Regions from separate parts of the Bradyrhizobium genosp. L genome, predicted to be linked through region 1. Evidence: predicted binding sites of a transcription regulator. Region 1 holds the regulator's gene; each other region holds the start of a gene.
What was found. Region 1 encodes PhoB, which activates phosphate uptake and scavenging genes when phosphate is short. Its sites were predicted from a motif close to TGTCATNNANCTGTCAT; they were not measured.
Positions count from the first base shown of each region.

Region 2: the regulator PhoB is predicted to act here: its motif matches at 4,974-4,990, upstream of IC762_RS24475 (UDP-2,3-diacylglucosamine diphosphatase).
Region 3: the regulator PhoB is predicted to act here: its motif matches at 3,765-3,781, upstream of IC762_RS16045 (RNA degradosome polyphosphate kinase).

Region 1 covers NZ_CP061378.1:6,794,642-6,804,607, reverse strand. Annotated here, with positions in the region: gene pstA (phosphate ABC transporter permease PstA) at 1-368, shown strand, start outside; gene pstB (phosphate ABC transporter ATP-binding protein PstB) at 365-1,183, shown strand; gene phoU (phosphate signaling complex protein PhoU) at 1,288-2,004, shown strand; gene phoB (phosphate regulon transcriptional regulator PhoB) at 2,159-2,869, shown strand; gene IC762_RS32410 (GcrA family cell cycle regulator) at 3,045-3,560, opposite strand; gene IC762_RS32405 (aspartate aminotransferase family protein) at 4,075-5,280, shown strand; gene argF (ornithine carbamoyltransferase) at 5,280-6,206, shown strand; gene IC762_RS32395 (Hsp33 family molecular chaperone) at 6,400-7,401, shown strand; gene apaG (Co2+/Mg2+ efflux protein ApaG) at 7,520-7,918, opposite strand; gene IC762_RS32385 (OpgC domain-containing protein) at 8,213-9,472, shown strand; gene IC762_RS32380 (SGNH/GDSL hydrolase family protein) at 9,472-9,966, shown strand, end outside.
Region 2 covers NZ_CP061378.1:5,115,486-5,125,451, reverse strand. Annotated here, with positions in the region: gene IC762_RS24500 (formylglycine-generating enzyme family protein) at 1-683, opposite strand, end outside; gene IC762_RS24495 (DUF4399 domain-containing protein) at 1,035-1,976, shown strand; gene IC762_RS24490 (caspase family protein) at 1,984-3,459, shown strand; gene IC762_RS24485 (Lrp/AsnC ligand binding domain-containing protein) at 3,464-3,709, opposite strand; gene thiD (bifunctional hydroxymethylpyrimidine kinase/phosphomethylpyrimidine kinase) at 3,897-4,694, shown strand; gene IC762_RS24475 (UDP-2,3-diacylglucosamine diphosphatase) at 5,013-5,825, shown strand; gene IC762_RS24470 (glycosyltransferase family 4 protein) at 5,822-6,913, shown strand; gene IC762_RS24465 (threonine ammonia-lyase) at 6,956-7,945, shown strand; gene IC762_RS24460 (hypothetical protein) at 8,059-9,303, opposite strand; gene IC762_RS24455 (MFS transporter) at 9,379-9,966, shown strand, end outside.
Region 3 covers NZ_CP061378.1:3,431,069-3,441,034, reverse strand. Annotated here, with positions in the region: gene IC762_RS16070 (cold-shock protein) at 315-518, shown strand; gene purN (phosphoribosylglycinamide formyltransferase) at 602-1,252, opposite strand; gene purM (phosphoribosylformylglycinamidine cyclo-ligase) at 1,249-2,322, opposite strand; gene IC762_RS16055 (CDP-alcohol phosphatidyltransferase family protein) at 2,484-3,026, shown strand; gene IC762_RS16050 (DnaA ATPase domain-containing protein) at 3,047-3,724, shown strand; gene IC762_RS16045 (RNA degradosome polyphosphate kinase) at 3,856-6,066, shown strand; gene ppx (exopolyphosphatase) at 6,079-7,581, shown strand; gene IC762_RS16035 (TerC family protein) at 7,589-8,428, opposite strand; gene ndk (nucleoside-diphosphate kinase) at 8,558-8,980, opposite strand; gene IC762_RS16025 (sulfur globule protein precursor) at 9,333-9,599, shown strand; gene IC762_RS16020 (hypothetical protein) at 9,815-9,966, shown strand, end outside.

The DNA.
Region 1 (9,966 bases):
TGCTGCTGCTGGTGCCGAATCCGCTGCGCGAGGCGGCCTCCGCGCTCGGCCTGCCGCGTTCGCTGGTGATCAAGCGCATCGCCTATCGTGCGGCCCGATCGGGCCTGATCACCGGCGTGCTGCTGGCGACCGCGCGCGTCGCCGGCGAGACCGCGCCGCTATTGTTCACCGCGCTGTCGAACCAGTTCTTCAGCTGGGATCTGACCAGCTCGATGGCCAACCTGCCGGTCACCATCAACAACTTCGTGCAAAGCCCCTACGCCTACTGGAAAGAGTTGGCCTGGAGCGGCGCATTGCTGATCACCATCACCGTGCTCGCGCTCAATATCGGCGCGCGCGTCCTCGGTGCCGAAAGGGCCGCAAAATGACCGAACTTTCCATGTCGACAACCGCCACCAGCCAAGTTCCGCAGGTGCCGCTGCCGGAGGCGCCGCCGAAGGTCACGGTGCGCAACCTCAACTTCTACTACGGCGAGCACCACGCGCTGAAGAACATCAACCTGACGCTCGGCACCAACCGCGTCACGGCGTTCATCGGCCCGTCCGGCTGCGGCAAGTCGACCCTGCTGCGCATCTTCAACCGGATGTACGACCTCTATCCGGGCCAGCGCGCGGTCGGCCAGCTGATGCTGGACCAGACCAACATCCTCGATCCCAAGCTCGACCTCAACCTGCTGCGCGCGCGGGTCGGCATGGTGTTCCAGAAGCCGACGCCGTTCCCGATGACGATCTACGAGAACATCGCGTTCGGCATCCGCCTCTACGAGAAGATCTCGAAGAGCGAGATGGACGACCGCGTCGAGAAGGCGTTGCGCGGCGGCGCGCTGTGGAACGAGGTCAAGGACAAGCTGAACGCGTCGGGCCTGTCGCTCTCCGGCGGCCAGCAGCAGCGCCTTTGCATCGCGCGCACCGTCGCGGTGCGCCCCGAGGTCATTCTGTTCGACGAGCCGTGCTCGGCGCTCGATCCGATCTCGACCGCCAAGGTCGAGGAACTGATCCAGGAACTGTCCGAGGACTACACGATCGCGATCGTCACCCACAACATGCAGCAGGCGGCGCGCGTCTCCGACAAGACCGCCTTCATGTATCTCGGCGAGTTGATCGAGTTCGACGACACCAACAAGATCTTCACCTCGCCGAGCGATCGACGCACCCAGGACTACATCACCGGCCGGTTTGGCTAGCGCACGATCCGGAACGCCGTGGACCGGCTTTCCGATGACATCATGCTCAAACAGGGACATGAGATCATGGTCCGGCATGGATCATGGTTGAAGGAGACCAAGCGATGGCTTCTGAACATACCGCCAAGGCATTCGACAGCGACCTGCAGGAACTGACCCGCCTGGTCGCCGAGATGGGCGGCCTCGTCGAACGCATGATCACCGAGTCCGTGGACGCCCTGATCCGGCGCGACGTCGCGCTCGGCAAGCGCGTGGTCGCCGCCGACATCGAGATCGACAATTTGCAGCGCGTCATCGAGGAGCGCGCGGTGTTGACCATCGCGCGCCGCCAGCCGATGGCGATCGACCTGCGCGAGATCGTCGGCGCGATGCGGGTCGCCACCGACCTCGAGCGGATCGGCGACCTCGCCAAGAACATGGGCAAGCGCGTTGCCGCGCTGGAGAGCGATTTCCAGCCGCTGAAGCTGATCCGCGGCCTCGAGCACATGACCGACCTCGTGCTGTCGCAGGTCAAGTCGGTGCTGGACGCCTATGCCGCGCACGATCTGCCGGCGGCGATGAACGTCTGGAAGGGCGACGAGGAGGTCGATGCGATCTGCACCTCGCTGTTCCGCGAGCTGCTCACCTACATGATGGAAGACCCGCGCAACATCTCGTTCTGCATCCATCTGATGTTCTGTGCCAAGAACATCGAGCGGATCGGCGACCACGCGACCAACATTGCCGAGACCGTGTTCTACATGATCGAAGGACAACAGATCACCGACAAGCGTCCCAAGGGCGACATGACCAATTTCGCCACCACGGTGCCGGGTAACTAGAGCATGATCCGGAAAAGTGTGAAGCGGTTTTCCGAAAAGATCATGCTCAAACAAAGAGCTAAAGCGCGATGACGATTCAACCCAATCTCATCGCGCTTTAGCGTTTCGGTTGGCGTCCGGGTAACGGATCATCCCACAGAGAGAACTTAGACCGATGAGCGCACGCATTCTGGTAGTCGAAGACGAGGAGGCGCTGACGACGTTGCTGCGCTACAACCTCGACGCCGAGGGCTACGATGTCGAGACGGTCGGGCGCGGCGACGACGCCGACACCCGGCTGAAAGAGCGCGTCCCCGATCTCGTGGTGCTCGACTGGATGCTGCCGGGCCTCTCCGGCATCGAGCTGTGCCGCCGCCTGCGGGCGCGGCCCGAGACCAAGCAGCTGCCGATCATCATGCTGACCGCGCGCGGCGAGGAGAGCGAGCGCGTGCGCGGGCTCGCCACCGGCGCCGACGACTACATCGTCAAGCCGTTCTCGGTTCCGGAGCTGCTCGCCCGGGTCAAGGGCCTGCTGCGCCGCGCCAGCCCGGAGCGGCTCGCAACCGTCCTGACCTATGGCGACATCGAACTCGACCGCGAGAAGCGCCGCGTCGCGCGCTCTGGCCGTCCGATCGATCTCGGGCCGACCGAGTATCGCCTGCTCGAATTCTTCCTCGAACATCCCGGCCGCGTGTTCAGCCGCGAGCAGTTGCTCGACAGCGTCTGGGGCCGCGACATCTACATCGACGAGCGCACCGTCGACGTGCATATCGGCCGCCTGCGCAAGCTGCTCAATCCCGGCCGCGAGCAGGACCCGATCCGCACCGTCCGCGGCGCCGGCTACGCGCTGGACGACCGTTTTGCGAAGGCCGAGCCGCAGCCGTAAGGCTGCGTGCGGCTAAACCGCACAAACTCCGTCGTCCCGGCGAAAGCCGGGACCCATAACCACAAATCTTGATTGTTTGAGCGCGCTGTGGCCGCAGCCTCGGCATAACCACATGCGCCGGTGGTTATGGGTCCCGGCTTTCGCCGGGACGACGTCATCAATGTATCGCTTGCGATTACTTGAGCTGCGGCTTGTTCGACGGCGATCGGCGACGATCGGCAGCCGGCTGATAGGCGATGCGCGAGTGGTGGGCGCAATAGGGCAGGCCGCCGAGCGCCTTGCCGCCGCAGAAGAAGAAATCCGGGCTCGAGGGATCGCCGACCGGCCAGTGGCAGGTCGCCTCGTTCAATTCCAGCAGCGACAGCCGCTGGCTCATCGGCACCACGTTGTCGTAGGCGATCGGATCCGGCTCCATCTCGACCTCGAAGGCGTGCGCCAGCGCGGTGTTGCCGCGCGAGACCGGGCGCGACACCCGCATCATGTGCTGGGCGGGGCGGGCCTTGCGTGGCCGCGGCGCCGCCGTCGAGGGTGCCTTGGCGCGGCCGGACAGGCCAAGCCGGTGCACTTTGCCGATCACGGCGTTTCGCGTCACATTGCCAAGTTCGGCTGCGATCTGGCTGGCCGACAGGCCGGATTCCCAGAGCTTCTTCAGCTGCTCGACGCGATCGTCGGACCAGGTCAATACCGTCATCGCATTCTTCCCTTCGCGGTGCGCCGGCCAGTCATCGGGGCGGCGCTGCGGGCCAAAATCGTCGTAAAAATCCCTGCGGTCAGAATCCCTTAACCCTCGCCGGGCGCTGTTGCGCCTGAACGTTCACGCGAGAAACAAAGGCTACTTAAAGGGGTCCAGTACTGCCGCACGAGATGTCGTACCCGACAGGCCAAACGCTACAATATGGCGTGACTCTGGCGCAAGAGTCCGCGGCCGCGCGTCCACATGTTCCCACACAGTTAAGCATTGCAGTGCGGTTTTTCCACCGCACCGGACTATCCCGGATTGCGCGCGTCTCGCTTCGCCGGGCAGTCGCCTCGGGGCGATTGACACGGACCGGCCGCAGCATAGAATGCCTGCCACGTGCCGCCCGCAAAGCGGCACGTTTTGTTTTCCGAAGCTGGCCGTTGCTGCGCCGGCGTCAAGGCGCGCGGCAATCGTCGGCATAAAACCGTCCGTGCAAACCGTCTGTGCCAACCCCTTAGTGATCGCCATGACCAACAGCGTCCCGTCGCATCTGCTCCCCGTCTTTGCCAGGGTCGATCTCGGCTTCGAGCGCGGCGAGGGCGCCTGGCTGATCGCAACCAATGGCGACCGCTATCTCGACTTCACCTCCGGTGTTGCGGTGAACGCGCTCGGGCACGCCCATCCGCACATGGTCAAGGCGCTGCAGGAACAGGCGACCAAGCTCTGGCACATGTCGAACCTGTTCCGGAGCCCGGACGGCGAAGTGCTCGCCGCGCGGCTCTGCGAGCAGAGCTTTGCCGACTTCGTGTTCTTCTGCAATTCGGGCGCGGAGGCGATGGAGGGCGTGATCAAGCTGGTCCGCCACTATCACTTCTCCAAGGGCCATGGCGAGCGCTACCGCATCATCACCTTCGAAGGTGCCTTCCACGGCCGTACGCTGGGAACGCTCGCAGCGACCGGCGCGGCCAAATATCTCGAAGGCTTCGGCCCGCCGATGGACGGCTTCGACCAGGTGCCGCACGGCGACATCGAGGCGGTGAAGAAGGCGATCGGGCCGCACACCGCCGGCATCCTGATCGAGCCCGTGCAGGGCGAGGGCGGCGTGCGCGGCGCGCCGCAGGCCTTCTTCAAGGCGCTGCGCCAGCTCTGCGACGAGCACGGCCTGCTGCTCGCCTTCGACGAGGTGCAGACCGGCATGGGCCGCACCGGCGAATTGTTCGCCTACAAGCGCACCGGCGTCGTGCCCGACGTGATGTCGCTGGCAAAGGCGCTCGGCGGCGGCTTCCCGATCGGCGCGGTGCTGGCGAGCGCCAAGGCCGCTTCCGGCATGGCGCCCGGCTCGCATGGTTCGACCTTCGGCGGCAATCCGCTGGCGGTCGCCGCAGCCAATGCCGTGCTGGACGTCATGCTCAAGCCCGGCTTCTTCGAGCACGTGCAGAAGATGTCGCTGCTCCTGAAGCAGAAGCTCGCCTCCGTCATCGACCGCTATCCGGGCGTGGTGTCTGAAGTGCGCGGCGAAGGGCTGCTGATCGGCGTCAAGGCGGTGGTGCCGTCGGGCGACCTGATCGCCGCGCTGCGCAACGAGAAGCTGCTCACCGTCGGTGCCGGCGACAACGTCGTCCGCTTCCTGGCGCCGTTGATCGTCACCGAGGCCGAGATCGACCAGTCGATCGCCTCGCTCGAGCGCGCCTGCGCCACGCTGTCGGCGGCCGCGAAGAAGGCGGCGGGATGATGAGCAAGCAGGTCCGCCACTTCCTCGATATCAACGAATTGCCGCTTGCCGAGTTGCGCAACATGCTCTCGGCGGGCGCTGCCATGAAGGCGACGCTGAAGGCGCATGAGAAGGCCAAGCGGCCGCTCGAAGGCAAGACGCTGGCGATGATCTTCGAACGCCCGTCGACCCGCACGCGGGTGTCGTTCGACGTCGGCATGCGCCAGCTCGGCGGTGAATCGATCATGCTGACCGGCACCGAGATGCAGCTCGGCCGCGGCGAGACCATCGCCGATACCGCGCGCGTGCTGTCGCGCTATGTCGATGCCATCATGATCCGCATCCTCAACCACGATGCGCTGCTCGAGCTCGCGGCGCACGCCACCGTGCCCGTCATCAACGGGCTGACGCGGCGTTCGCATCCCTGCCAGGTGATGGCCGATCTGATGACGTTCGAGGAGAACCGCGGCTCGATCGAGGGCAAGACGGTGGCCTGGACCGGCGACGACAACAACGTGCTGGCGTCCTGGGCGCACGCCGCGGAGCGTTTCAAGTTCCAGCTCAATGTCGCGACCCCGCCGGAGCTCGCGCCGAAGAAGCCGATGCGCGACTGGATCAAGGCGACCAACGCGCCGATCATGCTCGGCACCGATCCGGAGGCTGCCGTCCGCGGCGCCGACTGCGTCGTCACCGACACCTGGGTGTCGATGGGCGACAAGGAGGGCGAGCACCGCCACAACGTGCTCAAGCCCTATCAGGTCAATGCCAAGCTGATGCAACTGGCAAAACCCGACGCGCTGTTCATGCACTGCCTGCCCGCGCATCGCGGCGAGGAGGTCACCGACGAGGTGATCGACGGTCCGCAATCGGTCGTGTTCGACGAAGCGGAGAACCGCCTGCACGCGCAAAAGGGCATCCTGGCCTGGTGTTTTGACGCGGTCGCGTAGCAATAACTCGGTATCGTCGTCCCGGCGAAGGCCGGGACCCATAACCACTGTTGTAAGTTGTCGCGAAGGCTGTAGCCCCAGCTCGATGCTCCAACACGCACCTGCGGCTATGGGTCCCGGCCTTCGCCGGGACGACGACCACTGTTCGAGTGAACCCCTTTATTTCATGGTCCGAGACCCCAGATAGAGCGCCATGGTTTCACAATCCCCCGACATCAAAATCACCACCGAGGCGCCGATCCGCGCGCCGTCGGCGGTTCCGGTCGACGATGCCGTGCTGGCCTTCGAGGTCGGCGCGCTCGATCTGCGCGGACGGCTGACCCGGCTCGGCCCTGCGCTGGACGAGATCCTGCACAAGCACGATTACCCGCCGCCGGTCGGCAAGCTGCTCGGCGAGGCCATCGTGCTGACGACCTTGCTCGGCTCCTCCGTGAAGTTCGAGGGCCGCTTCATCCTGCAGACCCGGACCGATGGCCCGGTCTCGCTCCTGATCGTCGACTTCCAGGCGCCCGACCGGCTGCGTGCCTATGCGCGCTACGACAAGGCCTTGCTCAAGCCCGGCCAGACCTCGGGCCAGCTGCTCGGCAAGGGCCATCTCGCGATGACCATCGACCAGGGCTCGAACACCAGCCGCTACCAGGGCCTGGTCGCGCTGGACGGCGGCAGCCTGGAAGATGCCGCGCACGAATATTTCCTGCGCTCGGAGCAGATCCCCACCCGCGTGCGACTTGCCGTCGGCGAGGAGATGCGCGGCGGCGAGGGCGGCAAGCTGCATTGGCGCGCCGGCGGCATCCTGCTGCAATTCCTGCCCAAGGCGCCCGAACGCGCCAAGCAGGCCGATCTGCATCCGGGCGATGCGCCGGAGGGCACCGTTGCGCACGAGGTGCCGGACGACGACGCCTGGGTCGAGGGCCAGTCGCTGGTCTCGACCGTCGAGGATGTCGAGCTGATCGACCCCGACCTCTCCGGCGAGCGACTGCTTTACCGCCTGTTCCACGAACGCGGCGTCCGCGTCTTCACCCCGCAGCCGCTGCGCGCGCAATGCTCCTGCTCGCGCGACGCGGTGTCGTCGATGCTGAAGAGCTTTGCGCCGCAAGACCGCGCCGACATGGTCAAGGACGGCAAGGTGGTCGTCACCTGCGAGTTCTGCTCGTCGGTGTACGAATTCACCCCGGACGAAGCGGGCGTGGAGTAGCGAGATAGTCGTAGGGTGGGCAAAGGAGCGTAGCGACGTGCCCACCATCCGCGTTGTGCTCGCGATGGTGGGCACGCTTCGCTTTGCCCACCCTACGGCACTGCCGTTGTCGCAGGCGTCAGTTCAACACCCTTTTCCCATCCGGGCTCGGGCTATCCAGCGAAAATGTCGGCACGTCGATGTCGAAGCGCTCGCCGCTTTCCGAGACCATCTGATAGCTCCCGGTCATGAAGCCGGAGGCGGTCGGCAGCGGCACGCCGGAGGTGTATTTATAGCGCTCGCCGGGCGCGAGCGTCGGCTGCTCGCCGACCACGCCCTCGCCGCGCACCTCCTGGCGGCGTCCGGTGGCGTCGGTGATGATCCAGTGCCGGGTGCGCAGCTGCACCGTCTCGGCGCCCGAATTGGTGATCACGATCGTGTAGGACCAGAAATACTCGCCCCGTTCGGTCGACGAGCGATCCGGCATGAAGTTCGGCTCGACGGTGACTTCGATCTGGCGGGTAATGGCGCGGTACATGCAGTCGCTTTCGGTGATTGACGAGCGTGATCCGGAAAAGCGTGCAGTGGTTTTCCGATCAGATCATGCTCAAAGCGATGCTTATCATAGCCAATTGGTCCGCCGGAACCAATCGATTGCCGAGGGGGCGACGAAATGCCGGCCCTGGGGCGGCCCCGTTCATCGCGCTTTCAACATAGTTCCGGCCTAAATCGCGCCGCATGCCGCCGCACTCAGCGCTTTGTCCGCAAGTCGTGGGCCGATATTATCTTTTCAGCACGGGCCGCGGGCTTGCCGCGTCCGACACGGTGTTTGATGAGCTCGATTGCCGATCCCATAGCCGGTTCGCCCGCGGCTGACGCCAAGGGTACCAAGGGTGCGCAGGCGAAAGCCGCGGCGAAGGCGCCTGCGATCACGCTGCCGGCGACCGGCGAGCGCGAACTGCGGCTCGACCTGTTTCGCGGCCTCGCGCTGTGGCTGATCTTCATCGACCACCTGCCGACCAATCTGCTCACCTGGCTCACCCTGCGCAATTACGGCTTCTCCGACGCCACCGAGATCTTCATCTTCATCTCCGGCTACACCGCGGCCTTCGTCTATGGCCGCGCCATGCTGGAAAGCGGCTTCGTGATCGCGACCGCGCGGATCCTGCGCCGGGTCTGGCAGATCTATGTCGCGCATGTCTTCCTGTTCACGATCTTCCTCGCCGAGATCTCCTATGTCGCGACCTCGTTCGAGAACCCGCTCTACAGCGAGGAAATGGGGATCATGGATTTCCTCAAGCAGCCGGATGTCACCATCGTCCAGGCGCTGCTGTTGCGTTTCCGTCCCGTCAATATGGACGTGCTGCCGCTCTATATCGTGCTGATGCTGTTCCTGCCGCTGATCCTGTGGCTGATGAAATGGAAGCCCGACGTCACGCTCGGGCTCTCGGTGCTGCTCTATGCGCTGACCTGGCAGTTCGATCTCTACCTCTCGGCCTATCCGAACGGCTTCTGGGCGTTCAATCCATTCGCCTGGCAATTGCTGTTCGTGTTCGGCGCCTGGTGCGCGCTCGGCGGCGCGCGGCGGATGTCGCGGATCCTGTCGTCGAACATCACGATGTGGATCTGCATCGTCTATCTGGTCGCGGCGTTCTTCGTGACCCTGACCTGGTACGTCCCGCAGCTCGGCCACATCATGCCGAAGCTGATCGAGCAGTGGATGTACCCGATCAACAAGACCGACCTCGACGTGCTGCGTTTCGCGCATTTCCTGGCGCTCGCAGCCCTCACCGTGCGCTTCCTGCCCCGGGATTGGCCGGGCTTGAAATCGCCGTGGCTGCGACCATTGATCCTGTGTGGCCAGCATTCGCTTGAGATATTCTGCCTCGGGGTCTTCCTCGCCTTTGCCGGTCATTTCGTGCTTGCCGAGGTCTCTGGCGGTGCCGCACTGCACGCCTTGATCAGTGTCGCAGGCATCCTCATCATGTGGGGCATGGCGTGGATCATTTCGTGGTACAAGCACTCTGCCGACAAAAACGCCTCGCGAACAAAAGGCGCCGGCAATGCCGACCTGGCCGGAGGGGGAGCATGATGTCCGCGCGGACGCTGCTGGGTCTGACGCTGCTGGCCGTTTGGCTGGTGGCTGCGCCCGCGTGCGCCGAGGAGCCCGCTGCCGAGCCGCCTGCGCCGTGCGACGTGCCGGGTTATCTCCTCTCCAGCGAGAGCGTGCTGCCGAAGGTCAGGGATGCGGTGAAGGCCAACCAGCCGTTGAACGTGCTCGTGGTCGGCAGCCGCTCCTCGACGATCCCGAACAACGAGGCCAGCGCCTATCCGGCCAAGCTGCAGGCTGCGCTGAAGGAGGCGCTGCCGCAGGCTGTGATCGATCTATCCGTAGAATTACAGGCAAAAAGCACCGCGGAGGAGACGGCCGCGACCCTCGTTAAGCTTGTCGAGGCAAAAAAGCCTACTTTGGTCATCTGGCAGACCGGCACGGTCGATGCTATGCGAGCAGTCGATCCCGACGATTTCCGCAGCGCCATCGACGACGGCGTTGTTGCGTTGCAGAAGGCCGGGACCGACGTGGTG
Region 2 (9,966 bases), 1.7 Mb from region 1:
GCCGCCGAGCGCACCGCGGCCGCGGGACTGGTGAAGTTGCCGCCGCGCAAGCCACGCAGCCGGCAATCGCCGGCGGTCCAGGCCGACACATCCTTCGGCGCGCCGCGGTAGTTGTCATTCCAGCAATCCTCGACCCACTCCGCGGCGTTGCCCGCGGTGTCGTACAGGCCGAAGCCGTTGGGACGGAAGGAGCCGGCCGCCGCCATCTTCTGGGGCGGCGGAGTGACGCAGGTGGAACACTCGGCGCGCCCGGTGCCGGCGTCGCGTCCCCACCAGAACGCGGTCTTGGTTCCCGCACGCGCGGCGTACTCCCACTCGGCTTCCGTCGGCAGGCGATACTTCTGCCCGGTCTTCTGCGACAGCCAGGCGAGGAAGGGCTTGGTGTCCTCCCAGCTCACATTGATGACGGGCTGATTGCCACGGCCCCAGCCGTGATCGTCGGGCCGGTACTTGCAGGCGCCGGCGTCGGCGCACTGATCCCACTCGGCGAATGTGACTTCGCGACGGCCGATCGCGAACGGCCGCGGGATGGTCAGGGTGCGCTCCGGCTTCTCGTAGGGCGAGTCGTTGGAGCCCATCACGAACTCCCCGCCAGGCACCACGACGAGTTCCCCGCACTCTGTGCAATCCTTGAACACGTCACCCGGCTCCAGCGTCGATGGCTGCGCCTGGGCTTGCGCCACGGCCTGGTATCCCGGAGGCGCTGGACGGTCTGGGCCGGTTTCGTTATCCTGTTTCAGGTTGATGGCTTCGGCGCTGGCGCCGAGTGTTGCGGCCATTGCTGTGATGGATATCACAAACAGGGAATGTAATTTCATCTATCGTTTCCGGCCAAAGTGCCAATTATCGTCAGTGCAAAGATACAATAGAGCGACGCGAGAATGCTCCATTCAGCGATGATCGGCAAGCCGAGGTCGGAAGCGGGCAAGTAGCAGTGTCCGCGCAAGCTGAGTTTCCGCGCAGACGAGACTGAACGCAATTTTTGATGATGCATTGGCCGCGCGAAAGGCGGCCGAGATTGGGGAATTGCAATGATGCGTAGATGTTTCCCGCTGGCCATGGTGCCGCTCCTTGCTCTCTTCGCATTCACCGCGCCTGCGCAGGCGCAGACCGGAGGGCCGACGGCGTCGCCGCCAAATGCGGCCGTCTACTTCATCGGCCTCAAGGACGGCGACACCATCCCGCCGAAGTCGACCATCCATTTCGGCCTGCGCGGCATGGGCGTGGCGCCGGCCGGCTCGGACCGCGCCAATTCGGGTCACCATCACCTCATCATCGATTCGCCGACGCCTCCGCTCAATGTGGAGATCCCGAACGATTTCCAGCATCTGCATTTCGGCGCCGGCCAGACCGAGACCGAGCTCGCGCTGCCGCCCGGCGAGCACACGCTGCAGCTCGTGTTCGGCGACAAGAACCACGTTCCGCACTCGCCGCCGGTGATCTCCGAGCGCATCAAGGTCAAGGTCGTCGATGCGGCCGCGACGCCGCAGGCCGCTGCGCCTCAGGCCGCGCCGGCACCAACAGTAGCTGCTCCGCCGGCCGCTGCAGCGCCGCCGGCCGGCCGCCGGCCTTCGCCGAAGGACGCCAAGGTCTATTTCATCTATCCGAAGGACGGCGGCTACATCCCGCCGAATCCGGTGATCCGTTTCGGCCTGCTCAACATGGGCGTCGCACCGGCCGGCTTCGACAAGCCGAACACCGGGCATCACCATCTGCTCGTCGACACCGATCTGCCGCCGCTCGACCAGCCGATTCCGAGCGACTTCAACCATCTGCATTTCGGCGCCGGCCAGACCGAGGCCAAGATCACGCTGCCGCTTGGCCAGCACAAGCTGCGGCTGCTGTTCGCCGACTTCAGCCACACGCCGCATGATCCGGCGGTGTTCTCCGAAGTCATCACCGTTAACGTGACCGCCGATGGCCGTCCTCCGTATCGCCGGAAGAGACATCACTGGCGACACTACTACCGCTACTGAGATGCAGTTGAGCCGAACCATCCACGCCTTCTGCCTCACAGTCGCGATGCTTGTCGCGACCGTAGGGAGCGTCGCAGCCGCGGATCGACGCGTGGCGCTGGTGATCGGCAATTCGGCTTACAAGAGCGCGCCGACGCTCAGCAACACGATCAGCGACGCAACCGCGATCGCGGGCCTGCTGAAGTCGTCCGGCTTCGAAGTCGTGATCTCGCGCAACGATCTTGGCGTCGTCGACTTCAAGCGTGCCGTGCGTGAGTTCCTGCTCACCGCTGAAAATGCCGATGTCGCTGTGGTCTACTACGCGGGCCATGGCGTCGAAATCGGCGGCACGAACTATCTGATCCCGGTCGATGCGAAATTGAGCCGCGACTACGACATCGACGATGAGGCGGTCGCGCTCGACCGGTTGATCTGGGCATTGCAGCCGGTACGGCGGTTGCGTCTGATCCTGCTCGATGCCTGCCGCGACAATCCGTTCCCGACGCGGGTCCGCTCGGCCGGCTTGCGCTCGAACATGAAGGGTGGTCTCGGCAAGCTGGAGGACGTCAGCGCCGACACGCTGGTGGCCTACGCCGCGAAAGCGGGCTCGGTGTCCTATGACGGCGACGGCGTCAACAGCCCCTATGCGACCGCGCTGCTGCGTCATCTGACCGAGCCCGGCGTCGACATCCGCATCGCGCTTGGCCGGGTGCGCGATGATGTCATCAGCATGACCGGCGGCCGGCAGGAGCCCTTCATCTATGGCTCGCTCGGCGGTGCCACGATCTCGCTGGTGTCGAACGGCCCACCGAAGGCGGCGGAGCCGATCGCGTTGGCCCCGGCCGCCAATCCGTCCCCGGCGTCGAAGCCTGCCGCTCCGGCCGCGTCGCGGCCAGCACAGGCGCCCGTCGCCGCGGCTCCCGGCAGTCCGCCGCCGGCGGCACCGGCTTCGCCGAAGCCCGCCGCAACTTCACCGTCGGCACGCGTGGCGCTTGCGCCCAATCCGCCGCCAGCTCAGCCCGCGGTACGCGATACGGTCGATCCCGCGGTGGCCTGCAGCCGCGACGAACAGCGCCTGGCGCGGTTGCGCTCCGATCCGTCACCGGGCGAGATCGCCAAATTCCGGCGCGAGCTGGTGTGCGAGCGGCTCAGGGCGCAGGTGCAGCGCTTGTTGGAAAGCGTGTCGATCGATCCGCAGCCGCAGGCCGCGCCTGCTCAGGCCGCGCCGGTCGCCGCCGCGCCCACCCAAGCCGTACCCACCCAGGCTGCTCCGGCGCAAGCCGTTCCGGCCCCGACTGCGCCTGCCGCGGCGTCCAAGCAGGCTCAACGTCAGGCGCCTGCTCCGCAGGCGTCGGCCGCCGACGTCTGTGCGCGCGATGCCGCGCGGCTCGCCGAGCTACGCCGCGAGCCGAGCGTCGAGGCGTTCAGGAGGTTCGAGCAGGAGATCGATTGCGAGCATATCCGGCCGCAGCTGCAGCGGCTGCGCGAAAGTCTCGGTCTCTGAGGCGCTACCTCGCCCCGAATGCCTTGAAGGTGATGATGGTCAGCGTGTCCTGGATGCCCGGGATCACCTGCACCTTCTCGTTGATGAAGTGGCCGATGTCGGTCTCGTTATCGACGTAGAATTTGACCAGGAGATCGTAATTGCCCGCGGTGGAATAGATCTCCGACGCGATCTCGGCCTCCGCCAGCGCGTTGGCGACGGCGTAGGACTGGCCGAGCTTGCATTTGATCTGGACGAAGAAGGGAACCATCGAAGTCGTCTCCGGGGATTTTTCCGACTATAGGCCAAAAACCGGCGGCGAAGGCAAGGTCGGGGCAACGCCGGACGACGATCAATCGCCCGGCAAGTCACGGCAAATCAAGGCGAACTTGCTGCCAACGGGCTGCCGCGCTAGGACAGGCTATGGTCCGATACGTCCTAATCGCTGGCGCGGCAGCATGACGCCGATCGCGCTCACCATCGCCGGTTCGGATTCGTCCGGCGGCGCGGGCATCCAGGCCGATCTCAAGAGCTTTGCCACGTTCGGCGTCTACGGCGCCTCCGTGATCACGGCGCTGACGGCGCAGAACACCACGGGCGTCAGCGGCATTCATCCGGTGCCCGCCGAATTCGTCACCGCGCAGATCGACGCGGTGTTCTCCGACCTCGCGGTCGGCGCGGTGAAGATCGGCATGGTGGCCCAGGTCGAGACGATTGCGGCGATCGCCGCCGCTCTCGCGCGCTGGTCGCCGCGTCATGTCGTGCTCGATCCCGTGATGGTCGCGACCTCAGGCGATCGGCTGCTGGCGGCCGAGGCGGTCGAGGCGCTGAAGACGAAGTTGTTTCCGCAGGCAGCGCTGATCACGCCGAACCTGCCGGAGGCAGCGGCGCTGCTGAACGAGGAGGTTGCGGCAAGCGAGGCCGACGTCGAACGTCAGGGCAGGCAGTTGCTGGCGACGGGATGCCGCGCGGTGCTGGTCAAGGGCGGCCATGGCCACGGCAGCGAGAGCATCGACTATCTGATCGACGGCGAACGCAGCATCGCCCTTCGCGCGCCGCGCATCGCGACAGCAAACACCCACGGCACCGGCTGCTCGCTGTCCTCGGCGATCGCAGCAGGGCTTGCCAAAGGCTGTGACACCGAGACCGCCGTGCGCGACGCCAAGGCGTGGATCACGCAAGCCATCGCCGCAGCCGATCGCTTCGCCGTCGGCCACGGCCACGGACCCGTGCATCATTTCCACAAGTATTATTGAAACGCCGCAGCGCCTAGGCTTCGCGCGATCCCCGTCATTGCGAGGAGCGATAGCGACGAAGCAATCCATTTGCCCGCATGCGTGGATGGATTGCTTCGCTTCGCTCGCAATGACGAGAGATTGCCACCTGTTCCGTCGCGACACAGCGGCAACACATCGCTGTTGCCCACACCTGCGGCGGCCGATGTCGCCAGATTGTCGCATCGCGCTGTTATCGCGGATGAAGGGGCATGCGACTGATTCTCGTTAACTGATTGTGGGGCCTTGCGTCACGGGAATCGTCATCGCCTTGTCACAGGAATCTGTTAGGTGCACGGCATGGGAAGCGACTCCTTGAGTGAAGAAAGCCCCGAGCGGCGCTTTCGCACTTTGTTCATCTCCGACGTCCATCTCGGAGCCCGCGGTTCGCAAGCCGACCGCCTGCTGGACTTCCTCCGCTCTCACGATGCCGACACGATCTATCTGGTTGGCGATATCGTCGACGGCTGGGCGCTGAAGTCGAACTGGCACTGGCCGCAGACCCACAACGACTTCGTGCAGAAGATGCTGCGCAAGGCGCGCAAGGGCGCCAAGGTGATCTACGTCCCGGGCAACCACGACGAGTTCCTGCGCAATTTCTACGGCACGCATTTCGGCGGCATCGACGTGGTGGAGAACACCGTGCACACCGGCGCCGACGGCAAGCGCTATCTGGTGATCCACGGCGACATCTTCGATCTCGTGGTGCAGAACGCGCGCTGGCTCGCCCATCTCGGCGACAAGGCCTACGACTTCGCGATCCAGATGAATCGCTTCGTCAACTTCTTCCGCAAGATGTTCGGCGTGCCGTACTGGTCGCTGTCGCAATGGGCCAAGCTGAAGGTCAAGAAGGCGGTGAACTATATCGGCGCCTTCGAGTCCACGCTGGCCGGCGAGGCGCGGCGCCACGGCTGCGACGGTGTGATCTGCGGCCACATCCACTACGCCACGATCCATGACGAGCACGGCATCCGCTACATGAACTGCGGCGACTGGGTGGAGAGCTGCACTGCGCTCGCCGAGCACGAGGACGGCCGCTTCGAGATCATCACCTGGACCGATCCGGTACGCCGCATCGCGCCGGTTCCGCGGGTCACGGCACGCGCTGCATGACGCATATCCTGGTCGCGACCGATGCGTGGCATCCCCAGGTCAACGGGGTTGTCCGCACGCTGACCATGATGGCGCAGGCCGCCAAATCGCTCGGCGTCGAGGTGAGCTTCCTGACGCCGGATTCCTTCCGCACCTTTGCGATGCCGAGCTATCGCGATCTCAGGTTGGCGCTGCCGGTTCAGTCCAAGGTCACGGCGCTGATCGAGGCGGCGAGGCCTGACAGCATCCATATTGCCACCGAAGGCCCGATCGGGCTGTCGGTGCGCCGCTACTGCCACAGGCGCGGCCTGCCGTTCACGACCAGCTTCCACACCCGCTTTCCCGAATACGTCTCGGCGCGGACGCCGATCCCGGAAAGCTGGGTCTGGCGCGCGCTGCGCTGGTTCCACAAATCGAGCCAGGCCGTGATGGCGGCGACACCGGCGCTGGCAAGCGAGCTGCGCCAGCGTGGCTTCCGCAACGTGGTGCTGTGGTCGCGCGGCGTCGATACGGCGCTGTTCCATCCACGTGACGTCGATCTCTGCCTGCCGCAGCCGGTCTATCTCAGTGTCGGCCGCGTCGCGGTGGAGAAGAATCTCGAGGCGTTCCTCGCGCTCGATCTGCCCGGCACCAAGGTCGTGGTCGGCGACGGTCCGGCGCGCGCGACGCTGGAGCGCAAGTTTCCCGAGGCCGTGTTCCTCGGCGCGCGCCATGGCGAGGAACTTGCCGAGATCTACGCCGCCGCTGATGTCTTCGTGTTCCCGAGCCGGACCGATACGTTCGGCCTGGTGCTGCTCGAAGCGCTGGCGAGCGGCCTGCCGGTTGCCGCTTTCCCGGTCACCGGCCCTCAGGACGTGATCGGCGCGGCGCCCGTCGGGGTGCTCGACGAGGATCTGCAGCAGGCCTGCCTGGAGGCGCTCAGCATTCCCCGGCAGGTCTGTGTCGATTTCGCCGCGCTCCACACCTGGCAGGCCTCGGCGCGGGTCTTCATCGATCGCTGCCTGAATGTCCGCCCGGTGCTGCCGGATGGCGAGGGCGAGGCGATCGAGCTCGGCGCCGGCGAACACCATTTCGCCGCGCTGCCGGCGACCCAGTCCACATCACGCTAAAGCGCCTTGCCGGGTCGCCGGCCGCCGCGATACAAACTGGGGATGACGGACATCGCCCAAACCCCACTCGTCGCCGCCGCTGATATCGACGCGGCCGCCAGGGTGGTCGCGCCGTTCGCGGTGCGCACGCCGCTCCTGAGCTTCCCCGTGCTCAACGAGCGCGCGGGCACGCAGGTCTTCCTGAAGCCCGAGATGCTGCAGCGGACCGGATCGTTCAAGTTCCGCGGCGCCTTCAACAAGCTCGCCTCGATCCCGCAAGACAGACGCGGCGGCGGCGTGGTCGCATTCTCCTCCGGCAACCATGCCCAGGGCGTCGCGGCGGCGGCAAAGATCCTCAACATGCAGGCGACCATCGTGATGCCCGCGGACTCGCCGCTGACCAAGCGCGAGCGCACCAAGTCCTACGGCGCCGAGGTCGTGCTCTACGATCGCGACCGCGACGACCGCGAGGCGATCTCGAACGGCATCGCGAGCAAGCGCGGCGCCACCCTGGTGCGTCCCTATGACGATCCCTTCGTGATCGCAGGGCAGGGCACCGCCGGCCGCGAGATCGCCGACGACATGGCCGCGCTCGGGCTCACCCCCGACATCGTCGTGGCGCCGGCCTCCGGCGGCGGCCTGATCGCAGGCGTTGCCACCGCGGTGAAGTCGAAATTTCCGTTAGCCCAGGTGATCGTGGCCGAGCCCGCCGGCTATGATGATCACGCGCTGTCGCTGAAGGCCGGGCACCGCGAGGCGCATCCGGTCGCGGCGCGCACCATCTGCGATGCGCTGATGGCGATGATGCCGGGCGAGCTCACCTTCGCCATCAACAGCAAGCTGCTCGCGGCCGGCGTCGCCGCCACCGATGAGGAAGTCGGCGCCGCCGTTGCCTTTGCCTATCGCGAGCTGAAGCTCGTGGTCGAGCCCGGCGGCGCAATCGGCCTCGCCGCCTTGCTGGCCGGTCGGATCGACGTCAAGGGCAAGAACGTCGTGATCGTGCTCTCGGGCGGCAATGTCGACGCCGACCTGTTTGCGAAGCTGGTCGCCTGAGCGATTGATCGCAAAACTCAACCTGTCATGCGCGGGCTTGACCCGCGCATCCATCGCAAAAGAATCATTGGATTGATGGATTGCCGGGGCAAGCCCGGCAATGACGGTGCAAGTTACGAGAAGAACGCAATCCTCTCGACCTGGCTCATTCGCCGGATCGGTGCCAGCGGATCGTTCGCCGCGGCACTCGGCCGCTTCACCAGGCCGCTTGCGATGATGGTCGAGCCGAGCGACACCTCGGCAACAGGAGCGGGCGCCGCTTCGACGTAAAGCGGCCGCGCTGGCGGGGTCGCCTGTGTCTCGGCGATCCGCAACTCGGCCACCGGTGCGGGCGCGGTCAGCGGTGCTGGCGGCGCGACCGGTTCGGGTGCCGGGGCAAATGCAGGCTCGGGCGCAGGCGGAGCCATTTCGGGCTCGGCCATCGCTTCGGCGACGCGGATCTCCTCGGCGATGGCGGCTTCCTCATCGTCGATCGGATCGGGCGCACCCATCTCCGCCGCGATCAGGTCGAGCATGGCTTCGTCGTGGGCGTCGGCAGCTGCCTCGTCGGCGGCACGGGCGAGCTCGGCGGCCTCCGCCTCGGCCAATGCCGCCTCCGCCTTCGCCAGCGCTGTTTGATCCGGCTGCGGCGTCTCGGCCACGGCCGGTTCGGGGGCAGGAGTCGCGGCCGTCTCTGAAGCAGGCAACGGCTCGGTGGCCACGACCTCGGCGGCGGCGGTTTCGGCTATCGGTGGCGGCGAGGCGGCCGCTGCCGGCGCGTCCGCGGGTGTTTCAGCCGCGGTCGGTGCCGCTGCAGGCGTCACCGCTTCATTCGCATCAAGTTCGCCAAGACGTCGGGCCAGCCCGGCAAAGGCGGCATCCAGCACGGCCCTGGCGTCGTCCATCGAAAGCTGGGCCGCGCCGGCCTCGATGGCGCTGGCCTGCGAATCGATGAGGTCGCAAATCCGGCCGTCGTTGCCGATCTCGCGCAACCGCCAGGAGATCTCCCGGATCACGCGCACGCCCTTGCGCACCGGCGCGAGCTGCGGCTCGAAGCTGACGCCGTCGAGCGCCGCGAGCGCGGAGGCCTGGGCGGCCTCGACCGCGCCGCGGAGCACCGTCAGCGCCGCCTCCAGCTGCTCGTCCCGGATCGCCTCGACGGTCGCCTGCCGCTGCTCGGCGAGGCTCTGCTCGATCCGCGCCACGGCATCGAGCACCATGCGCGTGTCGGCATTGCGGTTGCGCTTGGCGTATTCGCCGAGGAACCAGCGGCCGCGCGAGGTCTCCATGAAGGCCTCGCTGATCGCAGCATAGTCCTCCTCGCTCGGCTGGGCCGCGCGGGCGGAAATCGGCGACAGGGCGAATGCTTCTTCGGCCATCACAATCTCTTCGCGCAAATCACTGCGCGTTACGCTAACGATCACCACGATCTCAGGCGAATCGCAATTGAATTGATGTCTTCCGAATCACAAATCCCCATTGCAGCAAAGGTTGCATCGCGGCGATTCGCGGGTCCCGTTGCGGCATTCTATGCCACGTTGTTCGGCGTGACCGGGGTGCAGCTGCCGTTCTTCACGGTATGGCTGAAGGCCGTCGGCATCGATGCCACCTGGATCGGCTTCATCACTGCGGTGCCGCCGGTGACACGCTTCACGGTGTTGCCGCTGGTCACCGCAGCGGCGGAACGGCGCCAGATGCTGCGCGGCGCGATCATCGCGACGAGCTTTGCCACCGCGTGCGGATTTGCCGTGGTCGGCACCCAGCATTTGCCGCTTGCGCTGCTGGTGGCCTATGCGCTGACCTGCTGCGTCTGGACGCCGATGGTGCCGCTGACCGACGCCTATGCGCTGCGCGGCGTCAGGCAATACGGCCTCAACTACGGGCCGTTGCGGCTATGGGGTTCGGCCGCCTTCATGGCCTGCGCGCTCGCAAGCGGGTTCTTGCTCGGCTACGTCGCCGAAATCCATCTGATCTGGATCATCACGGCCGTGACCCTGCTCGGCGCGATCGTCAGCCTGGCGCTGCGGCCGCTGCATCATCCG
Region 3 (9,966 bases), 3.4 Mb from region 1:
CTTTAGCGCCGTGTCGGCCAGTGGCCGAACGATGCTGCGGCGGTTCCGCGCCCCGGTTGCGTCCCGCGAAACTTCCCCGGCGGGGCCGACGCTTGCGAATTTGCAACTTTCGTGTTGCAATCCCGTTGCAATCGGATTGCGGTCGTCGGACTGCGCGTTTCGCGACGTTGACGACCCAGGGCCTGAAGATTTCGGACTTGAAGACTTCGCACTTGAAGACTCGAGACTTGAACAGACACCCCGAAGCCCGTTTGTGGCGTGGCACGTGCAAAGCACGGCCGCGTCTTTTTTGTATCTAGAATGGGAGAGAGACGATGCCGAAGGGTACCGTCAAGTGGTTCAACCCGACCAAGGGCTACGGGTTCATCAAGCCGGACGCCGGCGACAAGGACGTCTTCGTCCACATCTCGGCGGTCGAGCGCGCGGGGCTGTCCACGCTCAACGAAAACCAGACCGTCGAGTACGATCTGGTGGAGAACCGCGGCAAGGCGTCGGCGGAAAATCTCAAGGTTCGCTGAACGCCGGCGCGGTCTGCGCCCAACATCCTGACAGCTCCCCCGGCCGTATCGCGCCGGGGGATTTCCTCGTCCGCGGCGTCGCCTCAGCGCGCCGGCGCGATCAGCGTGCTGTCGGTGGCCGCGCTTCCCAGCGTCCTGCAGAGATCGCCGTCGAGCTTCAGCCGCCCGCTCGCCAGCAGCCGCAGCGCTTCCGGGTAGATTCGATGCTCGATGGTGATGACGCGCGCGGCCAGCGTCTCCGGCGTGTCGTCATCGGCCACGGTGACCGCGCCCTGCATCACGATCGGCCCCGCATCGGTCTCCGGGATCACGAAATGCACCGTCGCGCCGGACAGCTTCACGCCCGCGCGCAAGGCCTGGCCGTGCGGATCGAGGCCGGGGAAGCAGGGCAGCAGCGAGGGATGGATGTTGAGCATCCGTCCGTACCAATGCCTGGCAAAATCCGCGGTGAACAGCCGCATGAAGCCGCCGAGGCAGATCAGTTCGACCTTGGCCTCGTCGAGCGCCCGCTGCAGCACCACCTCGAAGCCGGCGCGATCCTTGCCGAACGGCTTGCTCTCGATAACGACGGTCGGGATGCCGCTCGCGGCCGCCCGCTCCAGCCCAGGCGCGTTGGCCCGGTTGGAGATCACGACCGCGATCTCGGCCGGAAAATCCGCAGCCTTCGCGGCCTCGATCAGCGCCGCCATGTTGGAGCCGCGGCCGGAGATCAGGATGGCGACGCGGCGCTTCATGCGGAGAGATCGAGATGACCGTTGTAGACCACGCGATGCTCGCCGCTCGCCTCGATGACCTCGCCGAGCAGCGTCACGGCCTCACCGCTTTCGGTGAGGATTCCGCTGACCTGGTCGACCGCATCCGGCTTGACGATCGCGATCATGCCGATGCCGCAATTGAAGGTGCGCAGCAGCTCGAGCTCGGCGATGCCGCCCTGCTCCGCCAACCATTTGAACACCGGCAGCACCGGCAGCAGCGGCAGATCGATGCCGACGCCGAGATGCTTCGGCAGCACGCGCGGGATGTTGTCGGTGAAGCCGCCGCCGGTGATGTGGGCGAGCCCCTTGACCGCGCCGGTCTCGCGGATCGCGCGCAGGCAGGATTTCACATAGAGCCGGGTCGGCGTCAGCAGCGCCGCGCCGAGCGTCATGACCGGCGCGAACGGCGCCGGCGCGTCATAACCGAGCCCGGACTGCTCGACGAGCTTGCGCACCAGCGAGTAGCCGTTGGAGTGCACGCCGGAGGACGCCAGGCCGATCACGGCATCGCCGGGCGCGATATCGCCGGTCGGCAGCAAGGTGCCGCGCTCGGCGGCGCCGACGGCAAAGCCGCCAAGGTCGTAGTCGCCATCCTTGTAGAGCCCCGGCATCTCAGCGGTCTCGCCGCCGATCAGCGCGCAGCCGGATTCGCGGCAGCCCTCGGCGATGCCGGCGACGATCGCCGCCGTGGCCTCCGGATGCAGCTTGCCGCAGGCGAAGTAGTCGAGGAAGAACAGCGGTTCGGCGCCCTGCACGACGAGGTCGTTGACCGACATCGCGACCAGGTCGACGCCGATGCCGCTGTGGATGCCGGTCTCGATCGCGATCTTGAGCTTGGTGCCGACGCCGTCGGTCGCCGCGACCAGGACCGGATCCTTGAAGCCGGCGGCCTTGAGGTCGAACAGCCCGCCGAAGCCGCCGATCTCGGCGTCCGCGCCGGGGCGTGCGGTGGCCCGCACCATCGGCTTGATCAGGTCGACCAGCCGGTTCCCGGCGTCGATGTCGACGCCCGAATCCGCGTAGGTGAGCCCGTTTTTGCGCTCAGTCATGCCAAATTCCAGATGATCAGGGGCTGGTTACGAGGAATTCCGCCCCCACGCAATGGCTCGCGGCCGATCCGCCGCGATACTATGTAGATAACCGCCGGCCGATGCTGAAAAGAGCCGGATATCGAGTAGAATCAGGCTTCTAGCCCGGGAAGCGACCGAAGTTGAGTATTCCGAACATCATTACGCTGGCACGCATCATCCTGGTGCCGGTGATCGTCTGGGCAATCGTGTCCAGCCAGATGGAGATCGCATTCGCGATCTTCGTGATCGCCGGCGTCTCGGATGCGGTCGACGGCTTCCTCGCCAAGCGCTTCAACATGACGAGCGAACTCGGCGCCCTGCTCGACCCGCTCGCCGACAAGGCGTTGCTGGTGTCGATCTATATCGCGCTGGGGATATGGGGTGCAGTGCCGCGCTGGCTGGTGATCCTGGTGGTGTCGCGCGATATCATGATCGTGGCCGCCGTGATTGTGTCATGGTTGTTCGACAAGCCGGTCGAGATGAAGCCGCTGATGGTGTCGAAGCTGAATACGGTGGCGCAGGTCGCATTCGCGGCCCTGGTGCTGGCCTCGCTCGGTTTCGGCTTCGAGCCGCGTCCCTATGACCTGATCCTGATCGGCTTCGTCACGATCTTCACTTTGGTGTCGGTATCGCTCTATCTCGTGGAGTGGGTACGGCATATGAGCACGATCGACGCCAGGTAGGCTGGTTCGGAGATTTGCGTTTGTCTGGAAGCGTTCAACCTCGTCAATTGGCCCTCGCGTTGCCACACGAGGAGCGATTGACCCGTGACGACTTCCTGGAGGGGCCGGCCAACGAGGCCGCGCTGGCGCTGATCGACGGCTGGCCGGACTGGCCGAACCGCATCATGCTGCTGACGGGGCCGGAGGGCTCCGGCAAGAGCCACCTCGCCGCGATCTGGGCCGAGCAGGCCGGCGCGCGCTCGACCTCGGCGCATGCGCTGACATCCGACACCGTGCCCGCCGCGCTCGCGACCGGTGCGCTTGTCGTCGAGGACCTGAAGCCGTCGGGCTTCGACGAACGGGCGATGTTTCACCTGTTGAATCTGGCGCGCCAGGACGACGCCTTCGTGCTGATCACGGCGCGCATTCCGCCCTCGGCCTTCGAGATCGAGTTGCGCGACCTCCGCTCGCGGCTGCGCGCAGTGCCGACGGTGGCGCTGCTGCCGCCCGACGACCAGCTGTTCCGCGGCCTGATCGTGAAGTTCTGCGCCGACCGCCAGATGAACGTGGACGAGCAGATCGTGAGCTACCTGACCAACCGGATCGAGCGCTCCTATGTCGCGGTCCGCCGGGCAGTCGAAATGCTCGACACCGAAGCCCTGCGGCTCGGCCGGCCAGTCACGCGGGCGCTCGCCGCGGAGCTTTGGCGCAATGCTTGAAGAGACCCCGGCTTGACGGCGGAAGCTTCCGCTACATCAATGTCATCGAAACGTCATCGCAATATCACATGGTTTGCGCGGCCCTCGGCTAGACCGCCCCGGCCGCCTGCCTCGAATTGGACCGGAACTTGATGGACTCGGCACAAGCTACTGATATGACAGAGAAAGAGGCGGAAGTTGCCGCCATCCCCGCGATCGCGAGCAGCCCCGAGCGATTCATCAATCGCGAGCTGTCCTGGCTGCATTTCAATCGCCGGGTGCTCGAGGAATCGGTCAACCAGGGCCATCCCGTGCTGGAGCGGGTCCGCTTCCTGTCGATCTCGGCCAACAATCTCGACGAATTCTTCATGGTCCGCGTCGCCGGCATCAAGGCGCAGGTCCGCGAAGGCATATTGGAGCGCAGCCCCGACGGCCTGCTGCCGGCCGAACAGCTCGTCATGATCAACAAGACGGTGTCGCAGCTCGCCTCCGACCAGCAGGCGATCTGGAGCGATTTGCGCACGATCCTGTCCGCCGTCGGCATCCAGCTCGTCGACGGGCGTGACGTGACCAAATCGGAGCGCGCCTGGATCGAGGATCACTTCCTCCACAGCATCTTCCCGCTGCTGACGCCGCTCGCGATCGACCCGGCACACCCCTTCCCGTTCATCCCGAATCTCGGCTTCACGGTCGCACTGCAATTGGCGCGGGTCTCCGACGGCAGGCCGATGAACGCGCTGATCCGCATGCCAAGCAAGATCGACCGCTTCATCCGCATCCCCTCGTCGAAGGAAGGCGCGCCGGCTCGCCTGATCACGCTGGAGCAGGCCACCGGCCTGTTCATCGGGCGCCTGTTCCCGGGCTACACCGTCAAGGGCCAGGGCGCGTTCCGGATCATCCGCGACTCCGAACTCGAAATCGAGGAAGAGGCCGAAGACCTCGTCCGCCTGTTCGAGACCGCGCTGAAGCGCCGCCGCCGCGGATCGGTGATCCGGCTCGAGATCGAGGCCAAGATGCCGGAAGAGCTGCGGAGCTTCGTGCAGCACGCGCTGTCGGCGGCTGACGACGAAATCTTTCTGGTCGACGGCGTGCTCGCGATGAACGAACTGTCGCAGTTGACCCGTCTCGATCGTCCCGACCTTGAATTTCCGTCCTATGTGCCGCGCCATCCCGAGCGGGTGCGCGACCACGGCGGCGACATTTTCGCTGCCATCCGGCAAAAAGACCTCGTGGTCCACCACCCCTATGAATCCTTCGACGTCGTCGTCCAGTTCCTGCAACAGGCGGCGCGCGATCCCGATGTCGTCGCGATCAAGCAGACGCTCTATCGCACCTCGAACAACTCCCCGATCGTGCGCGCGCTGGCGGATGCCGCCGAAGCCGGCAAGTCGGTGACCGCGCTGATCGAGTTGAAGGCGCGCTTCGACGAGGAAGCCAATATCCGCTGGGCGCGCGACCTCGAACGCGCCGGCGTGCAGGTGGTCTACGGCTTCATCGAATTGAAGACCCATGCCAAGCTATCGATGGTGGTGCGCCGCGAGGGCGGCAATCTCACCACCTATGTGCACACGGGCACCGGCAACTATCACCCGGTCACCGCGCGCATCTACACCGACGTCTCCTACTTCACCTCGGACCCGACCATCGGCCGCGATGCCGCGCGGGTCTTCAATTACATCACCGGATATGCCGAGCCGAGCGACATCGAGAAGATGGCGGTGTCGCCGCTGACGCTGCGCAAGCGCATCATCGAGCACATCCATGGCGAGATCGCCCACGTCAAACACGGCCGGCCCGGCACGGTCTGGATGAAGATGAATGCGCTGGTCGATCCCGACATCATCGACGCGCTGTACGAGGCCTCGCAGGCCGGCGTCTCGGTCGAGCTCGTGGTGCGCGGCATCTGCTGCCTGCGGCCCGGACTGCCCGGATTGTCGGAGAACATCCGCGTCAAATCGGTGATCGGCCGATTCCTGGAACACGGCCGAATCTACTGCTTCGGCATGGGCCAGGGCCTGCCGAGCACCAAAGCTGCTGTGTATATCTCGTCGGCCGACATGATGCCGCGGAACCTCGACCGCCGCGTTGAAGTGCTTTGTCCGCTGCAAAATCCCACGGTGCATCAGCAGGTTCTCGAACAGATCATGGTCGCGAACCTGAAGGACAATGAGCAGAGCTGGCAATTGTTGCCGGATGGATCGTCAACGCGTATGAAGGCCGCGAAAGGCGAAGAGCCTTTCAACCTGCATGACTATTTTATGACAAATCCGAGTCTCTCCGGTCGTGGTAAGTCGCTCAAGGAATCTTCGCCACGCCGGCTCACGCGTCGCAACGAACGGCAGCAACAGCAGCCGTCGTCTTAAGGGGGCTTGCCCGTGAAGCGACCGCGGAAGCGCGCTTCCAGCGTCGCTGTCATCGACATCGGCTCGAACTCGGTTCGTCTCGTCGTCTACGAGGCGATGGCGCGCAGCCTGATCACCATCTTCAACGAGAAGGCGCTGTGCGGGCTCGGCCGCGAGGTGCAGAGCACCGGCCTGCTCGCGACCGACGCCGTCAACAAGGCGCTCACCGCGCTGCGCCGTTTCCGTGCGCTGTGCCGGATCCAGCAGGTCGGCCGCGTCTACGCGATCGCGACCGCGGCCTGCCGCGACGCCAAGAACGGCCCGGACTTCATCGCCAAGGCGGAGCGCATCTGCGGCGCCAAGATCGAAATCCTGTCCGGGCCGCGTGAAGCAAAGCTGTCCGCGCTCGGCGTCGTCTCCGGCGTGCACAATCCGAACGGCATCGTCGGCGATCTCGGCGGCGGCTCGCTCGAATTGATCGACGTCAGAGGCAACCGCGTGCGCAGCGGCGTGACCTTGCCGCTCGGCAGCCTCGCGCTGCAGGACCTCGCGCACAAGTCGCTCAAGCGCGCCGAACGTATCGTCAAGAACGAACTCGTCGGCGTTCCCCAGCTCAAGACCGGTCGCGGCCGCACCTTCTATGCGGTCGGCGGCACCTGGCGCGCGCTGGCGCGCATCCACATCATCCAGAGCGGCTATCCGCTCAAGGTGATGCACGGCTATTCGATCCCGGCGGCCGACGCGCTCGACTTCGCGCTGCGGCTGCGGCGCCTGGCGGCGACCAACACGCTGGCCAACATCGAGGCGGTCGCCGATGCGCGGCGGCCGCTGCTGGCCTACGCCGCGCTGGTGCTTGAATACATCATCCGTGTCGCCCAGCCGAAGACCATCGTGTTCTCGACCTTCGGCGTGCGCGAGGGCCTGCTGTACGAGATGCTGCCGCCGGCCGAGCGCGCCAAGGACGGCCTGGTCTGTGCCGCGCAGAATCTCAACGAGCTCCTGTCGCGCTCGGCCCGTCACGCCCAGGAGCTGACCGCGTGGACCGACCGCCTGGTGCGGGTGGTGAGGTTGCGCGAGACCGAGGAGGACCGCAGGCTGCGCCACGTCGCCTGCCTGCTCTCCGACATCGGCTGGCGGGTGCATCCCGACCATCGCGGCGAGGAAACCCTGAGCCTGATCATGAACGGCAATTTCGGCTCGATCACGCATCAGGGCCGCGCCTTCGTCGCGCTGTCGGTGTTCTACCGTTATGCCGGCTTGAGCGAAGAGAACGAGCCGCCGCCGCAGATCCGCCAATTGGTGACGCCGGCGATGGACGAGCGCGCCCGCGTGCTCGGAGCCGCATTCCGCGTCGCGCATCTGATCACCGCGGCGCGCACCGGCGTGCTGCCGGCGACGCATTTCCGCACCGAGGGCCGCAAGCTGATGCTGGTGTTCGAGCATCGCATGGTCGATCTGGTCGCCGACCGCGTCGGCAGCCGCTTCAAGCAATTGGCGCGCCTGCTCGGCCGCGCCGGCTCGATCGTGCGCCGGTAAATTCGGATCACGCCGCCTTGGCGGCTTGCTTCGCCTTGCGCAGCGCGTGGCGGCGCCAGATCGATCCGACGATCAGCACCACGATGATGCCGAACACGCCGAGCAGGATCTCGCCGCCGCTGCCGCCATGACCGAACTGCGGCGCGAGCTTGACCGAGGCCAGCCAGGAATCGAACCTGGCGCCGAGCGGTCCGGCAAACAGCGCATCCAGCCTGGGATGCACCGCCGGATCGGTTGCGATGACGTCGCCCGCGATCCAGCCCAGCAGCGCGGCACCGGCCCATACCAGGATCGGCAGCTTGTTGAGCAGCGTCATGATCAGCGCTGCGCCTGCCACGATCAAGGGAACACTGATCGCAAGGCCGAGCACCAAAAGCGGCACGCTGCCATTGGCGGCGGCCGCGACCGCAATGACGTTGTCGAGGCTCATCACGATGTCGGCGACGACGACGATCTGCACCGCCGCCCACAGATGCGAGGCCGCGTGCACGCTGTCTTCGTCCTCCTGCTCCGGTACCAGGAGCTTGGCGGCGATCACGATCAACGCCAGTCCGCCGACGAGCTTGAGGTAAGGCAGCTCCATCAGGCTGGCGACGATGCCGGTGAAGATGACCCGCAGCAGCACCGCGGCGGCGGCGCCGAGGATCATGCCCCACAGCCGCTGCCGCGGCGCGAGCCCGCGGCAGGCGAGCGCGATCACCAGCGCATTGTCGCCGGAGAGCAGGACGTTGATCCAGATGATCTTGCCGACGGCGACCCAGAAGGTCGGCGTCGCCATCTCGTTCTTGAATTCGGTGAAGAACGCGCCGATGTTCGCGGGATCAAAGATCTGCCACAGCCAATCCACAGCGCGCCCTATTCGGCCTCGCGGCCGCCCCTGGCGGCGTTCATTCGCCGCTCCCCTGGTTCATATAGGCACGGTCCCCATGGATAAATCCCCTGGGACCGCCGCCCCTGTCGTTCCGGATCGGTCGTCTTAGCCGACGATCTCGTTGCCGGAGAAGAACTGCGCGATCTCGATTGCAGCGGTCTCCGCCGCGTCCGAACCGTGCGCCGAGTTCTCGCCGATCGACTTCGCATAGAGCTTGCGGATGGTGCCTTCGGCCGCCTTCGAGGGATCGGTCGCGCCCATCGCATCGCGATATTTGCTGATGGCACCCTCGCCTTCCAGGACCTGAACCACCACCGGGCCCGAGGTCATGAAGTCGACCAGCTCGCCGAAGAACGGGCGCGCCTTGTGGACGGCGTAGAAGGTTTCGGCCTGGTCGCGGGTCATGCGGATGCGCTTCTGCGCCACGATCCGCAGGCCGGCCTTCTCGATCACGGCGTTGACCGCACCGGTCAGGTTGCGCGCGGTGGCGTCGGGCTTGATGATCGAGAAGGTGCGTTCAATCGCCATGATTTCGTCCTTGCAAAGGCTGGTTGGGAGTTGCCGGGGCTTATATCGGCGCGATGGGATGACGGCAAGCGACCCGGTGCCGCGTTGGCCTTTAGTTTCGATGGATTTTTGCGGCAAGAACCGCCCGACAGGCCGCGATCGGCCGTCCCGGCGAGCGGCCGAGTGACGACAGGTTACGACGATTTCACTTAGCTGAACCCATTCTGTCAGCGCCGTGCCGCTGCCGTTCAGCTCCGGCCCGATAGGCTCTGCATCGATCAGACGCCTCGCTGGCCCCTACGCAAGCCTCGCAGACGTCTCGAGATGTCACCGCGGGCGGCTTCACTAGCGCCCAAACCTCGAGGAGACGATCATGTTACGCAAACTCTCGCTTGCTGCGATTGCCGCTGTTGCGATCGGCGCAGCCCTGGCCCCGACCTCGGCGTCGGCCTGGGGTGGCTGGCACGGCGGATGGCATGGAGGCTGGCACCACGGCTGGGGCGGACCCCGCGTCATCGTCGGCGGTCCCGCCTACTACGCTGGCCCGGCCTATTACGGCGGTTACGGCGGCTGCTACGTGCGGCGCGTCGTCCCGACCCCTTGGGGGCCGCGCTGGCGGCTGGTCAACCGCTGCTACTGATTGCCTTCACCTCCCCTGACTGCTCAGCCCCGGCCCTCGCGCCGGGGCTTTTTTTCGTGCGGGACAGGAACCAAAGGCACCTGAGGCGCTCACGACCTCAAGGCGAGAGTGAGGCGAAGGCGAAACCAAATTGGGGGTCGCGACTTGTTAAGGCGAAGATCACGACACGCGAGGTGGAACTCGCCAAGAGACTTATCGAGAGACGTGCCATGACAATGAGCCAGATCGATAACGACCCCAATCAGATTGATCACAAGACCTGCCGTTACATCTGCGATGCCGTAGGTGAACGGCTTCAGCAAAGCATGCGTCCGGAGCCCGCGCTATCGTCCCGGCTGCAACAGCTTCTCGACGAGATGCATCGACG